2 regions of the Amycolatopsis roodepoortensis genome follow, and region 2 is predicted to be linked to the other one. Evidence: riboswitches for the same ligand, from Rfam matches in the RefSeq annotation. Region 2 holds a riboswitch; the other holds the start of a gene.
What was found. Region 2 has a riboswitch for cobalamin ahead of NQK81_RS39810 (ABC transporter substrate-binding protein). Riboswitches for the same ligand answer to the same signal wherever they lie in the genome.
Positions count from the first base shown of each region.

Region 1: it holds a riboswitch for cobalamin, as region 2 does, so the genes downstream of both, metE (5-methyltetrahydropteroyltriglutamate--homocysteine S-methyltransferase) here and NQK81_RS39810 (ABC transporter substrate-binding protein) in region 2, are expected to answer to the same signal.

Region 1 is NZ_CP102415.1:1,718,384-1,725,674, forward strand. Features, by position in the region: gene NQK81_RS07815 (ribonucleoside-diphosphate reductase subunit alpha) at 1-1,593, shown strand, start outside; gene NQK81_RS07820 (ribonucleotide-diphosphate reductase subunit beta) at 1,676-2,752, shown strand; cobalamin riboswitch at 3,071-3,292, shown strand; gene metE (5-methyltetrahydropteroyltriglutamate--homocysteine S-methyltransferase) at 3,394-5,667, shown strand; gene NQK81_RS07830 (cytochrome P450) at 5,807-7,252, shown strand.
Region 2 is NZ_CP102415.1:8,287,253-8,294,543, reverse strand. Features, by position in the region: gene NQK81_RS39830 (MarR family winged helix-turn-helix transcriptional regulator) at 1-380, opposite strand, end outside; gene NQK81_RS39825 (DUF6790 family protein) at 438-935, shown strand; gene NQK81_RS39820 (TMEM175 family protein) at 946-1,599, shown strand; gene NQK81_RS39815 (class I SAM-dependent methyltransferase) at 1,575-2,318, opposite strand; cobalamin riboswitch at 2,359-2,485, shown strand; gene NQK81_RS39810 (ABC transporter substrate-binding protein) at 2,588-4,096, shown strand; gene NQK81_RS39805 (ABC transporter permease) at 4,098-5,039, shown strand; gene NQK81_RS39800 (ABC transporter permease) at 5,033-5,818, shown strand; gene NQK81_RS39795 (ABC transporter ATP-binding protein) at 5,815-7,185, shown strand.

The DNA.
Region 1 (7,291 bases), 2.9 Mb from region 2:
TGGGTGCCGGACGAGTTCCTGCGCCGCGTCGAGGCCGACGCGCAGTGGACGCTGTTCTCGCCGAACGAGACCCCGGACCTGCACGACCTCTACGGCAACGCGTTCGCCGAGCGCTACCGCGAGTACGAGGCCGCCGCCGAACGTGGCGAGCTGAAGGTGTTCCGCAAGGTCCGCGCCGTCGACCTGTGGCGCCGCATGCTGACCATGCTGTTCGAGACCGGCCACCCGTGGATCACCTTCAAGGACCCGTGCAACCTGCGTTCGCCGCAGCAGCACGTGGGTGTCGTGCACTCGTCCAACCTGTGCACCGAGATCACGCTGAACACCACCACCGACGAGGTCGCGGTCTGCAACCTCGGCTCGGTGAACCTGCTCAAGCACGTCACCCCCGAGGGCCTCGACACGAAGCGCCTCGAGAAGACCGTGCGCACGGCCGTCCGCATGCTCGACAACGTGATCGACATCAACTTCTACACGATCCCGGAGGCGCGCCGCTCCAACCTGCGCCACCGCCCGATCGGGCTGGGCCTGATGGGCTTCCAGGACGCGCTGTTCGAGATCGGTGTCCCGCTGTCCTCGGACGAGGCCGTCCAGTTCGCGGACACCAGCATGGAGCACATCAGCTACTACGCGATCTCGGCCTCGACCGACCTCGCCGAGGAGCGCGGCCAGTACCAGACGTTCGAGGGTTCCTTGTGGAGCAAGGGAATCCTGCCGATCGACTCGATGCAGCTCCTGATCGACGCGCGACAGGGCGACGCGCTCGACGTCGACACCTCGTCCACTTTGGACTGGGCGCCGCTGCGCGAGCGGGTCAAGACCGTCGGTATGCGCAACTCCAACGTGATGGCGATCGCGCCGACCGCGACGATCTCCAACATCTGCGGGGTCGGGCAGTCGATCGAGCCGCTGTTCCAGAACCTGTTCGTCAAGTCGAACATGTCCGGTGACTTCACCGTGGTGAACCCGCACCTGGTCCGCTCGCTCAAGGAGCGCGGGCTGTGGGACGAGGTCATGGTGTCGGACCTGAAGTACTTCGACGGCAGCCTCGGCCAGATCGACCGCGTGCCGGACGACCTGAAGGCGCTGTACGCGACCGCGTTCGAGATCGAGTCCAAGTGGCTGGTGGACGCCGGTTCGCGGCGCCAGAAGTGGATCGACCAGGCGCAGTCGCTGAACCTGTACATCGCGGCGCCCAGCGGCCGCAAGCTCGACGAGCTGTACCGCTACGCCTGGCACAAGGGCCTCAAGACCACGTACTACCTGCGGGCGCGGTCCGCGACGCACGTGGAGAAGAGCACCCTGCGCGGCACCGACGGCAAGCTGAACGCGGTCTCGGCCACCCCGGCCCCGGCCGCACCTTCGGCACCCAAGCCTGCCGCCCCGGCCCCGGCTCCCGCCGCTTCGCCCGCCCCGTCGGCTTCCGCCGCGGTCTCGCCGTCGCCCGCCGCCGCGGTCCCGGCCGTCCCGGTGACCGCCCCGGCCGCCAAGCCGGAGCCGAAGGAGATGCCGCAGGTCTCGGACGTCGACTTCGTCGCCACCGACGGCGCCGCCTGCCGGATCGACGACCCCGACTGCGAAGCCTGCCAGTGACCGCCCGTCGTGAGTGGCGATTCGTGTTCTAACCCGAATCGCCACTCACGACCCACCCGACCCACACGTGAAGTGAGCCTTTATGACCACCTTTGACGCCTCCGCCGACGCCACCGGCCTCGGTGAGATCGAAGTCGGCGCCGCCCGCATCAACGTCGACGACAAGCGGATGATCAACGCCCGCGCCGACGTCAACCAGCTGCTGCCGATGAAGTACACCTGGGCGTGGGAGAAGTACCTCGCCGGCTGCAACAACCACTGGATGCCGACCGAGGTCGCCATGCAGGCCGACATCGCGCTGTGGAAGTCGCCCGACGGCCTCACCGAGGACGAGCGCACCATGCTCAAGCGCAACCTCGGCTTCTTCGCCACCGCGGAATCGCTGGTGGCCAACAACATCGTGCTCGCGGTGTACCGGCAGATCACCAACCCCGAATGCCGCCAGTACCTGCTGCGCCAGGCGTTCGAGGAGGCCGTGCACACGCACACCTTCCAGTACATCTGCGAAAGCCTCGGCCTGGTCGAGGGCGAGCTGTTCAACATGTACCGCGAGGTCCCGTCCATCTCGGACAAGGACGCGTGGGCGCTGAAGTACACGCAGAACCTGGAGAACCCGGACTTCGAGACCGGCACGCCGGAAGCCGACCAGGCCTTCCTGCGCGACCTCGTCGCGTTCTACGTGATCTTCGAGGGCATGTGGTTCTACACCGGCTTCGCGCAGATCCTCTCGCTCGGCCGCCGGAACAAGATGGTCGGCATCGCCGAGCAGTACCAGTACATCCTGCGCGACGAGTCGATCCACCTGAACTTCGGCATCGACTGCATCAACCAGATCAAGATCGAGAACCCGCACCTGTGGACCGAGGAGTTCCAGGCCGAGGTCCGCACCATGCTGACCGAGGCGTGCGAGCTCGAGGTCGCCTACGCCCGCGACACCATGCCGCGCGGCATGCTCGGGCTCTCGGCCGAGCTGATCGAGCAGTACATGCACTTCATCACCGACCGGCGGGCGCAGCAGATCGGTCTCGCGCCGATCTTCGGCGAGACCGAGAACCCGTTCCCGTGGATGTCGGAGGCGATGGACCTCAAGAAGGAGAAGAACTTCTTCGAGACCCGCGTCATCGAGTACCAGTCGGGCGGCGCCCTCGACTGGGACTGACCCCCCACACGCAACTCGCGCGCTCGAACACGTAACTCACGTGATCAGACACGTAACTCGCGTGATCAGACACGTAACTCACGTGATTGAGCGGCGAACTCACGTGATCAGACGGACGACACGCCGGGCGGCCTCCGCCCGGCGTGTTCCGTTTCCAAACACGCGAGTTACGCCCTCAATCACCCGAGTTACGCCCTCAATCACCCGAGTTACGCCCCCGATCACGCGAGTTCGTCGTTCAATCACGCGTGTCGTCCGTCTGGTCACGCGTGGCGTCCGGTTCGTCACATGTCCAGCGGGCCACTGGCGCGCCTCGGTACGCTCCAGGGTGCTACTGGTTCGCCCGGCCTCCCCGGCCGGTCGAGGTAACAGGGAACCCGGTGCGAATCCGGGACTGCCCCGCAGCGGTATGTGGGAACGAAAGCCGTCACCGTGCGAGACACGGTAAAGCACTGGGCATGGCGTCCCGGGAAGCGACGGCCGGTAGGCGCGAGCGAGTCGCCCACGAGTCCGAAGACCTGCCCGTGGTACGCGCGCCGACGGCGTGCGTGAGTCCGGGCCTCGTGGGATGGGCGCGACCGAACGGCGGTCACTCCTGCGCGCGCTCCGGGCTCTCACGACAAGCTCGCGAGGAGAGAGCTGTGACCGAAATCGGCACGACAGTGCTGGGCTACCCCCGGATCGGACCGGACCGGGAACTCAAGCGTTCACTCGAACGCTACTGGGCGGGCAAGATCGACGAGGCCGAACTGCTGGCCACCGGCCGCGCGCTGCGCACCCGGACCTGGCGGGAACTCAAGGCCGCGGGACTGGATTCCTTCCCCTGCAACACCTTCTCCCACTACGACCAAGTGCTCGACACCGCCGAGCTGTTCGGAGCGCTACCGAAGCGCTTCACCACGCTCGGCCTCTCGCCGCTCGACACCTACTTCGCCGCCGCACGCGGGGTGCAGGACGCGCCGGCGATGGAGATGACGAAGTGGTTCGACACGAACTACCACTACATCGTCCCCGAACTCGGCCCGGACACGACGTTCTCGCTCGCCGGCACCAAACCGCTCGACGAATACCGCGAGGCCCGCGCGGTCGGCGTCGAGACCCGGCCGGTGCTGGTGGGTCCGGTGACGTTCCTGCTGCTCGCGAAGCCGTCGGAGGCCGCTCCGGAGGGCTTCCGCCCGCTGGACCTGCTCGACGACCTCCTCGACGGCTACGTCGAGCTGCTGCGCCGTCTGCACGACGAAGGCGTCGAGTGGGTCCAGTTCGACGAGCCCGCCTTCGCGGCCGACCGCACCGAGCGGGAGCTCAACGCGCTCATCCGCGCCTATCACCGGCTCGCGAAGGAGACCGCGCGGCCCAAGATCCTGGTCGCCGGGTACTTCGGCGGTCTCGGTCGCGGCTTGGGCGTGCTCGCCCGTTCCCCGATCGACGCGATCGCCGTCGACCTCGTCACCGATGAGTCCTTTGTGGACGCTGTCGCCGCCGAGCCCGCCTTGCGGGACAAGGAGGTTCTCGCCGGTGTCGTGGACGGACGCAACGTGTGGCGCACGGATCCGGCCCGCGCTCTCAGCCGGGCGGCGACCCTGCTGGGCACCGCGCGGTCGGTCAGCGTGTCGACGTCGTGCTCACTGCTGCACGTGCCCTACGACGTCGAGCGGGAGGACGGGCTCCACCCGCGTCTCAAGGGCTGGCTCGCCTTCGCCAAGCAGAAGGTCGACGAGGTCGTCCTGCTCGGGCGCGCACTGAAGGAAGAGGGGGTCGACCTCTCCACCGCCCGTGCCGCGGCCGCGGATCGCGCGGCGGCGGCCGATCTGGCCGACTCCGGGGTGCGCGCCCGGCTGGAGGCGCTGCGGCCGGAGGACACCGTCCGCTCCCCCTACGCCCGGCGCGCGGCGGCGCAGCAGGCCGCGCTGGATCTGCCGCCGTTGCCGAGCACCACGATCGGCTCGTTCCCGCAGACCACCGAGGTCCGCAAAGCGCGGGCGGCGCACAAGGCGGGTTCGCTGGACGACGCGGGCTACGAGGCCGCGATGAAGGCCGAGATCCGGCGCGTCATCCGGCTGCAGGAAGACCTCGGCCTGGACGTGCTGGTGCATGGCGAGCCCGAGCGCAACGACATGGTGCAGTACTTCGCCGAGCGGCTGGCGGGCTTCGCGGCCACCGACTTCGGCTGGGTGCAGTCCTACGGTTCGCGCTGCGTGCGGCCGCCGATCCTGTACGGCGACGTCTCGCGTCCCGAGCCGATGACCGTCGAGTGGGCGCGCTACGCGCAGAGCCTGACCGACAAACCCGTCAAGGGCATGCTGACCGGTCCGGTGACGATCCTGGCGTGGTCGTTCGTCCGCGACGACCAGCCGCTGGGCGAGACCGCCCGCCAGGTGGCGCTGGCCATCCGCGACGAGGTGCACGACCTCCAGGCAGCGGGCATCCGCGTCATCCAGGTGGATGAGCCTGCCCTGCGGGAACTGCTCCCCCTGCGCGCCGCGGCGCATGAGGCGTACTTCGCGTGGGCCGTTTCGTCGTTCCGCCTCGCGACGTCCGGGATCGACGACGCGACGCAGATCCACACGCATATGTGCTACTCGGAATTCGGCGACGTGGTCAAGGCGATCGACGCGCTCGACGCCGACGTCACCAGCATCGAGGCCGCGCGGTCGAAGATGGAGGTCGTCACCGACCTCGGCGCGGCGGGCTTCGGCCGCGGCGTCGGGCCGGGCGTCTACGACATCCACTCGCCGCGAGTCCCCGGCGTCGACGAGGTCAGCGGGCTGCTGCGGACCGCGGTCGGCGCCGTGCCCGCCGAGCGGATCTGGGTCAACCCGGACTGCGGCCTGAAGACCCGCGGCTACGCCGAGGTCGAGCCGGCCCTGCGGAACCTCGTCGCGGCCGCCCGCACGGTCCGCGCCGAACTGGCCTGACCGGTCCGTGAAGGCCTCCTTCCCGACCCTCGAGGTAGTGAAGGAGGCCTTCACGGAACTTCCATCGAGGTATTGTCAGGACGTCAACAAGGGTGCGATGGTGGAGCGGTAACCGATCTCAGCGGGGAGATGGTCACCCATGGCGAACGCTGTCGAAAAGGTCACCGGGGCGCTGCGCGAGCGGGTCCCGCCGCTCACCTCGATCCCCCTGCCACGTTCGGTCGACCAGCGCTGGCTCGGCGCGACGTGGCCGGTCCGCGAACTCGCGCCCGCTCCTCCCGGCCTCAAACCCGTCCTCGGCGACGAGGGCCCGCCGGTCATCGGCCACGCGCTGGACTTCATGCGTTTCGGCATCGAGTTCGGCCTGAAACGCTACGAGACCTACGGCCCCGTCTCGTGGATGGGCGCGTTCGGCCGCCGCATCGTCGCGCTCACGGGCCCGGAGGCGACGCAGATCGCGTTGGTGAACAAGGACAAGGCCTTCTCCCAGGAGGGCTGGAAGTTCTTCATCGAGCAGTTCTTCGACCGCGGCCTGATGCTGCTCGACTTCGGCGAGCACCACCTGCACCGCCGGATCATGCAGGCGGCGTTCACCCGGCAGCGGCTCACCGGCTACGTCGACCAGATGGGACCGGCCCTGCGCGAGGGCGTCGCCGCGTGGGCGGACCGGCCGAACCCGCGGATCTACTGGTCCCTCAAGCAACTCACGCTCGACGTCGCGACGCGTGTGTTCATGGGCATGCGGTCCGGCGACGACGCGGCCTCGATCAACCGCGCGTTCGTGAACTCCGTGCGCGCCGGCACGGCCATCGTGCGCTTTCCCGTTCCCGGCGGCCGCTGGGCGGCGGGCCTGCACGGCCGCAAGGTCCTCGAACGCTACTTCTCGGCGAACCTGCCCGCGAAACGGGCGGGCGACGGCGACGACCTCTTCACCGCGCTGTGCCACGCCACCACCGAAGACGGTGACCGCTTCACCGACTCCGACGTCGTCAACCACATGATCTTCCTGATGATGGCCGCGCACGACACGTCGACGATCACCAGCGCCGCCGCCGTCTACCACCTCGCCAAGAACCCCGAGTGGCAGGAACGCGCGCGTCAGGAGTCCCTCTCGCTCGGCGACGACGTGCCGGACATCGAGGTGCTGGAGACGTTGACGACGCTGGACCTGGTGATCAAGGAATCCCTGCGGCTGGTGGCTCCGGTTCCTTCCCTCACCAGGAAGACCGTGAAGGACACCGAGGTCCTCGGGCATTTCATTCCCGAAGGGACACTCGTCGGGGTTTCCCCCACCGTCAACCATTTCTCGCCCGAGCACTGGACCGACCCGATGCGTTTCGACCCGGACCGCTTCGGCGAGGCACGCCGTGAGGACAAGTCGCACCGCTACGCGTGGATGCCGTTCGGCGGCGGCGCGCACAAGTGCATCGGCCTGCATTTCGGGACGTTCGAGGTGAAGGCGCTGCTGCACGAGATGCTGCGGGCGTATCGCTGGTCGGTGCCGGAGGACTACACCGCACGCTGGGATTACGTGTCCCTGCCGGTTCCGGCGGACGGCCTGCCGATCCGCCTGCGGTCTCGATGAGGCCACACCACTATCGAGTACTCTTGGTAACTTCCGGTC
Region 2 (7,291 bases):
TGGAGATAGCGCTCGTACGGAAAGCCCGCCGCGATGAGCCCTTCGCGCAACTCGTCGTAAAGCGGCTTTCCCGCGGCGTGGAAGGCTTTCCGGCCGGGATCGGTGAGCCGGACCAGCCGTCGGCGCGCGTGCTCGGGATCGACGGTGATCCGCACCAGACCGTCCGCTTCGAGTCGCCGCAGGGCCCGGCTGATCGCCGGGTCGGAGACCGACAGCGCCTGGGCGAGCCGGTGCTGCGTCGCCGGCTCGATCTCCTCGAGCGTGCCCAGAAGCCGTATCTGGCTGTACGTCAAACCGTCTGGGTCGTCGGCGCGCCGACGGGCGGCTTCGCCCATCAGCATGACCACCCGGTGCAGCAGGTCCGCGAGTCCGTCGTCCACGGAGCCACCCTATCATCAGTGTTGACGGGTTAATATTAACTAGGTAAGACTGAAGGCATGAACTACTTCACCCAATCCGCCTTCCCCCTGGTCTGGGTCGTCGTGCCCGCCGCCGGAGCCTTCCTCCGCGCCCGCCACGCGACGTCGTCTCAGGAGCGGCTCGAAATCTGGCAGCGCTGGTGGGCCATCGGCGCCTTCGGCTGCGGCAGCCTGTGGATGACGGTCGCCTTCCTCGCCTTCCCGGACGTCATGGCCACGGCGATCGGCTTCGAGCGGACGCCGTTCATGTTCGAGATCGCCTTCGCCAACCTCGCGCTGGCCGTCCTGGGCTTCCGGGCCGCCTCGGCCTCCGCGCGCGAACGCCTCACCATCGGCATCGCCGGCGGGATGTTCCTCTGGGGAGCCGCGATCGGCCACGTCTACCAATGGTTCGCCAACGGTGACCACGCCCCCGGCAACACCGGCGGAGTGCTCGTCACCGACGTCCTGCTCCCGGCGGTCATGATCGTCCTGGCCCTGCGATCGCGGCGCCTCACCGCGAAGATCGCCGCCTGAGGCACTCACCATGACGACACAGACCGGCCACGCGATCGGAAAGGCCGCCACCGAGCGGCTCGGCATCTTCGCCGACGCGGTGATCGCGATCGCGCTCACCCTGCTGGCGCTGGATCTCCCGATCCCCCACGGCGACACCACCGGCGCCATGCTGAGCTCGATCTCGGCCCACGGCAAGGAATACATCGCCTTCGCGCTCAGCTTCGTGGTGATCTCCGCGCACTGGCGAGCGCACCACGAGATCTTCCCCTACGTCCGCGCACTGAACGGGCGCCTGATCAGCCTCACCCTGGCTTGGCTGTTCATGCAGGTCCTGATGCCGTTCGCGACGCGGGTCATCACCGCCGAGGGCGCCTTCCCGCTCCGGTTCAGCGTGTACGCGATGGTGCAGGTCCTGGCCTCGGCGTCGTTCGCGCTGATCATCCGGGAGATCCGGCGCGGACACCTGTACGGGACCGGCGGGCCGCCGAAGGTGTTCGCCCAAAGCCTGACTCGCAGCGTCTGCCTGGCCGCGGTGTTCGGGATCTCCGTACCCGTCTCGTTCCTGACTAACGACACCGCCGCCTACCTGTGCTGGCTCGCGGCGCCTGTCGTGCTCGCCGTCGCCCGCCGCGTGCAGGACCGACGGCCGGATCGGCGTCAGCGCAAGGCCGTCAGGACGTAGTCGTCGCCGAACTGCCACACCGGGGCCACTTCGGCGAAGCCCGCTTCCCGGAGCAGCCTGGTGTGTTCCTGCGGGCTCAACCGGTTGCCGTAGCCGGTCGAAATGCCGCGCAGCTCGTCGGCCGTGAACCGCTCACGCAGCGCGGGATCGGCGGCGACCGCGGCCCACCATACCTTCCATTCCTCGTTGGCGCCGACCCCGGCACGCTCCGCCCGCCGGTTCTTGACCACCTCGGCGAGTTCGCGGATGGCAGGCTGTTCGTCGTAGAAGTGATCACCGTTGACGAGCGCTCCGCCCGCCCTCAGCGCTCCGGCGAGGTCACGGTAGACCTCGGCGAGCCGCTCGGGACGCAGCCAGTGCAACGCGGTCGTCGAGACCGCGGCGTCGACCGGCCCCCACTTCAGCCAGCCGCTCTGGGCGAGGTCCGCCTGGAGGTACTCGATTTCCGCCCCCGGCGGCCGGGTGGCCCTGGCGAGCGCGAGCAGGAAGGGGTCGTTGTCGACGCCGACGATCCGTGCCCGCGGGAGCCGCCCGGCGAGCCTCGTGGCCAGCGATCCCGGTCCGCAGCCGAGGTCCAGCACCAGCGGCTCGGCGACGCCACGGCATACGTGCTCGACGACGTCGATCAGCACGGCGAAGCGTTCTTCGCGGTCGGCGATGTAGCGTTCCTGCTGGATGTCCCACCGGCGTACCCAGTCCGCCGCGAACTTCTCGTCCACCGGCCTCCCCTTCGTGATCTTGATCCTGTGTAGCACATCCCGGTCATGGGTTACCGTGGGCGCCACAACGCAAGAAGGTGCCCGTCGGGGGAAGCCGGTGTGAATCCGGCGCTGACCCGCAACCGTGATCGGCCTGGGAGGACTCCCGGTGCCGAGAGCCGGACTGCCCGCCGGGTACCGCCAGCCCCAACTGTCGTGGAGTACGGAGCGGGGTCCCGTTCACGTGCGGCCGCGCGCCCGGGACAGTGCTCGATGTCCCGGAGGTTCCTATGACGCGTCATCCGCTCACCCGCCGGCGGCTCCTCGCCCTGGCCGCTCTCACGCCGTTGGCCGCGTGCGGGACCGCGCCGGCGGACACAGGCCGGTTGAGGGTCGCGTTCGCGGCGGGCGGCTCGAAGGAGACGCTGGACCCGGCGCAGGTCTCCCTTTTCGTCGACCAGGCGCGGGCCAAGGCGCTCTTCGACACGCTGGTCGCCTACAACGCCGACACCTCGTTGCGGCCGCGGCTCGCGGAGTCCTGGGAGAGCGACGATTCCGGCACGCGCTGGCGGATCCGGCTGCGGCGGGCGGCCTTCCACGACGGCCGTCCGGTCACGGCGGACGACGTGCTCTACACCTTCCGGCGGATCGCCGATCCCGCACTGGCCTCCTCGTCACGGCAGTACTTCGCGAAGGTTGATTTCGGCCGCAGCAAAGCGGTGTCCCCCAACGAAATCGAGCTGGTCCTGACCGCTCCCGACTTCGAGTTCCCGTCGGGCTGGGGCGCTCCGGGCGCAGAGATCGTGCCCGCCGGTACGACGGACTTCACGGCGCCGGTCGGCTCCGGCCCGTTCCGGTTCGTCTCGTTCACCCCTGGCGGCCCGGCGGTGTTCCGCAGGAACGAGTCCCATTGGGACGGTGCGCCGAACGTCGGCGAACTGGAATTCGTCCCGGTCAACGAGGAAGCCGCGCGCGTCAACGCCTTGCTGTCCGGGCAGGTCGACTACGCCCACGATCTCGCGGCCGGAACCGCGGCCCGGTTGGCCGGTGACGCGCGCGTCTCGCTGCTCGAAGCCAAGGGAACGACGATGCAGGGCATGATCCTGCGCGTGACGCAGCCGCCGTTCGCCGACCCGAGGCTGGTCCGCGCCGTACTGTCCGGAGTGGACAGAGAGGCGCTGAACCGCGTCGCACTGGCCGGGCGCGGCGAGATCGGCAACGACCTGTTCGGCAAGGGACTCCGCGGGTACGCCGCCGGTATCCCCCAGCGCGGGCGCGATGTGGAACTGGCCCGCTCGCTCGTCCGGGAGGCGGGCGCGGAGGGGCTGGCCTTCGCCGTCGAAACCAGCGACGTCGACCCGGGTTTCGCCACCGCGGCCACGCTGATTTCCCGGCAACTCGGGGAAATCGGGCTGAAGGTCACGCCGAACACGCGCGCGTCGAGCACCTATTTCAGCGAGATCAAGACCAAGGGCGTCGCCGCGCTGACCCGCACGGCCACCCTGCCGGTGCCGACGTTCCTCAACCAGCGCTTCCGGACCGGCGGTTCGAACAACGTCAACGGCTTCGCCTCGCCGGAGTTCGACGCCCTCATGGACCGGGCGGCGGCCACCGCGGACGAAGGTGCCCGGCTGGCGCTGTTCGGTGACGCGCAGCGGATCGTGCACGCGTCCGGAGGCCTGCTCGCCTGGGGGTTCAGCACCTGGACGATCGGTGTGTCGAAGCGGGTTTCCGGACTGGTGACCGCGCCGCCGAACACCTTCGACTGGGCGAGGTTCGACCGCGCCCGGCTGTCCTGACGTGCCGGGTTACACCGCCCGGCGGCTGGGTTTCGCGGTACTGCAGGCGATGTTCGTGCTGGTCGCGACGTTCGCCGTGACCGCGTTGCTTCCCGGCGACGCGGCGTCGGTCGTGCTCGGCGAGCAGGCCACCGACGAGCAGGTGGCGACCGTGCGCCACCGGCTCGGCCTCGACCAGCCGGTCCTCGACCGGTTCGGGCACTGGATTTCGGGTTTGGTGAGCGGGGATCTCGGCCGGTCGCTCGTGACCGGTGCCCCGGTGACCGACGAGATCACCCGGCGTTTCGCCGCCACGGCCGTGCTCGCCGGGGTGACCCTGCTCGTGCTCGTACCGCTCGCGCTGGCCATCGGGGTGGCCTGCGGGCTGCGCGAAGGATCACGGACCGACCGGGTGCTCACCTCGGTCACGCTGTTCCTGCACGCCATCCCCGAGTTCGTCCTCGGTCTGCTGCTGGTCGCCGGATTCGCCGTCTACACCGGGTTGCTCCCGGCGACCGCGGCCGGAACGGACCTGACCGCACGCCCCGAAGTCCTCGTCCTGCCGGTGATCGTGCTGGTCGCCCGGCAGCTGTGCGACGTCGCCCGGCAACTCCGGATCGGGATCGCCGAACAGACCCGGGGCCAGGTGGCCGGGCACCTGCGCCTGCTGGGCCTGCCCGAACGCACCGTGGTGCTGCGGCATCTTTTGCCCGCCGCCGCGGCGCCCGCCGTGCAGCAACTCGCCCGCGCCGTCGAAGGCCTGCTGACCGGCACGGTGATCGTCGAGTCCCTGTTCGCGATCACCGGGCTCGGCACGGGTTTCGTCGAGGCCGTGCAGAACCGGGACATCCCGCAGGTGCAGGGCTACGTGCTGCTGTTCGCCGGGGTGGTCGTGCTCGGGAACCTCGTCGCGGACCTCGTGGCGCATCGGCTCACGCCGCAGCGGGAGCGTGCCACGTGGTGAAACGGATGCTGGGCTGGTCCCTCCTCGCGGTACCGCTGGCGCTCGCGATGGCCGGGCCGGTGATCGCGGGCCCTGTGGAATCGGTCGGGGCGCCGTGGCAGACACCCGACGGCACCCATCCGCTGGGCACCGACGTCCTCGGCCGTGACGCGCTCACGGTGATCCTCGCGGGCGGCTTTCCCGTGATCGGCATGACGGCCGCCGCGCTCGGGCTCGCCTATCTGATCGGGGTGCCGCTCGGTCTGGTCGCGGCCGGGCGCGGACGCCTGGCCGACGAAACCGTGATGCGATCCCTCGATCTCGTGCTGGCCTTCCCCTCGCTGCTGGTGCTCATGGTGCTCGCCGCGACCGGGCACCGGGGGCCGGGCGTGCTCATTCCCGTCGTCGCCGTGCTCCAGCTGCCCGCGATCACCCGCGTGGTGCGGGCCGCGGCGCTGGCGCCCGGCTGCCGGACCGCCGTGGAAGCCCTTACCCTGCAAGGACAACTGTGGTGGCGGATCCAGCTCGGGTACGTCGCCCGGCACCTCGCCGGCCCCGTCGCGACCGACGCCGGCACCCGTCTCGGCGTGGTGCTCTACCTGCTGGCGTCGGCGAACTTCCTCGGTCTCGGCCTGCCGGCCGACTCCCCGGACTGGGCCGTGGTCATCGAACGCAACAGCGAAGCGCTCTACACCTCGCCCGCGGTGGTCCTCGTGCCCGCCGCGCTGCTGATGGCGTTGTGCGTCGGCACGAACCTCGTCGCCGACCGGCTGCTCGCCGCCAGGCGGGTGATCCCGTGACCGTCCTGGAGATCAGCGGGCTGTCCGCCCGCGCCGGGGAAACCGTTCTGCTCGACGACGTCTCACTGTCCCTCGAACCGGGCCGGGTACTCGTCGTACTCGGCGCGTCCGGCACGGGAAAGACCACCTTGGGGCTCGCCGCGACCGGACAGGCTCGCCCGGGGATCACGCTGTCCGGGTCGGTGATGCTGGCGGGATCCCCGCTGCTGGGCCGGACCGCTTCCGAACTGCGGCGGGCGCGGGCAGGCGTCATCGGCCACCTGCCGCAGCAGCCGTCGGCGGTACTGGACCCGGTCCGCCGCTGCGGGCCCGTGCTGGCCGAACTCGCCGCCCTCCGCCACCACGGCCGTACCGCCCGGCTGGCGGCGGCCCGCACCGCGCTGGCGGAATCGGGGCTCGAACAGGCGTTGTGGCGGCGGTTCCCGCACCAGTTGTCCGGCGGACAGCAGCAGCGCATGGCGCTGGCCACCACCCTCGTGAACCGACCCCGGGTGCTGGTCCTCGACGAGCCGACCAGTGGTCTCGACGCGGCGAACAGGGCCGTGCTCACCGACCGGCTCGCGGAGCTTTCCCGGGCCGGGACGGCGTTGCTGATCCTGACCCACGACCTCACGCTGGCCCGCGCCCTGGACGGCGACGTCGCCGAACTCCGCGACCACCGCTTGGTGCCGTCCCCGACGCTCCCCGACCCCGTGCGTTTCGAAGGCCCGCCGCCCCCTTCGCTGTCTTCGCCGGTGCTCGTCGTTCGCGGACTCACCGTGCGCGCCGGGCGGACGACGCTCGTCGAGGACTTCGACCTGGAGCTGGCGGCCGGCAGCCGGACCACGCTCACCGGCGTCTCGGGCGCGGGCAAGACGACACTCGCCCGCGCGCTCGCCGGTTTGACTCCACCGAGCGCCGGCACGATCGAGATCGACGGTGTCCGGCTTCCCCGCCTCGCCCGTCGTCGCACCCGCGCGCAACTGCGTGCGATCCAATACGTCCATCAGGACAGCCGCGCGTCCTTCGACGAATTCCGCGACGTGCTCGACCAGGTGGCCGACACCGCCCGCCTCCTTCGCGGCCTCAGCCGCGCGGACGCCCGGCTCGAAGCGACGGAAACCCTGCGCTGCCTCGGAATCGACGCGGCCGACCGGCGGCCCGGCCAGCTCTCCGGTGGCCAGCTCCAGCGCTGTGCCGTGGCCCGGGCGCTCCTCGCCCACCCCACGGTGCTGATCTGCGACGAGGTGACCTCGGCGCTCGACGCGGCGAACCGTGCGCGGCTGCTGGATTTCCTCGCCGCCGAGGCGACGCGGCGCGGGACGGCGCTGCTCATGATCAGCCATGAGGACGTCTCGGCTCCGTTCGCGATCACGATGCCTGAGTGACCTACTGTCCACAGGGGACAGTTTCGGGGCGCGTTTGGTTTTACGGGGGCGGGACCCTGACGCTCGTGTCGCGAAAGCCACTTTCGGGACACCAGACGTCGCGAAA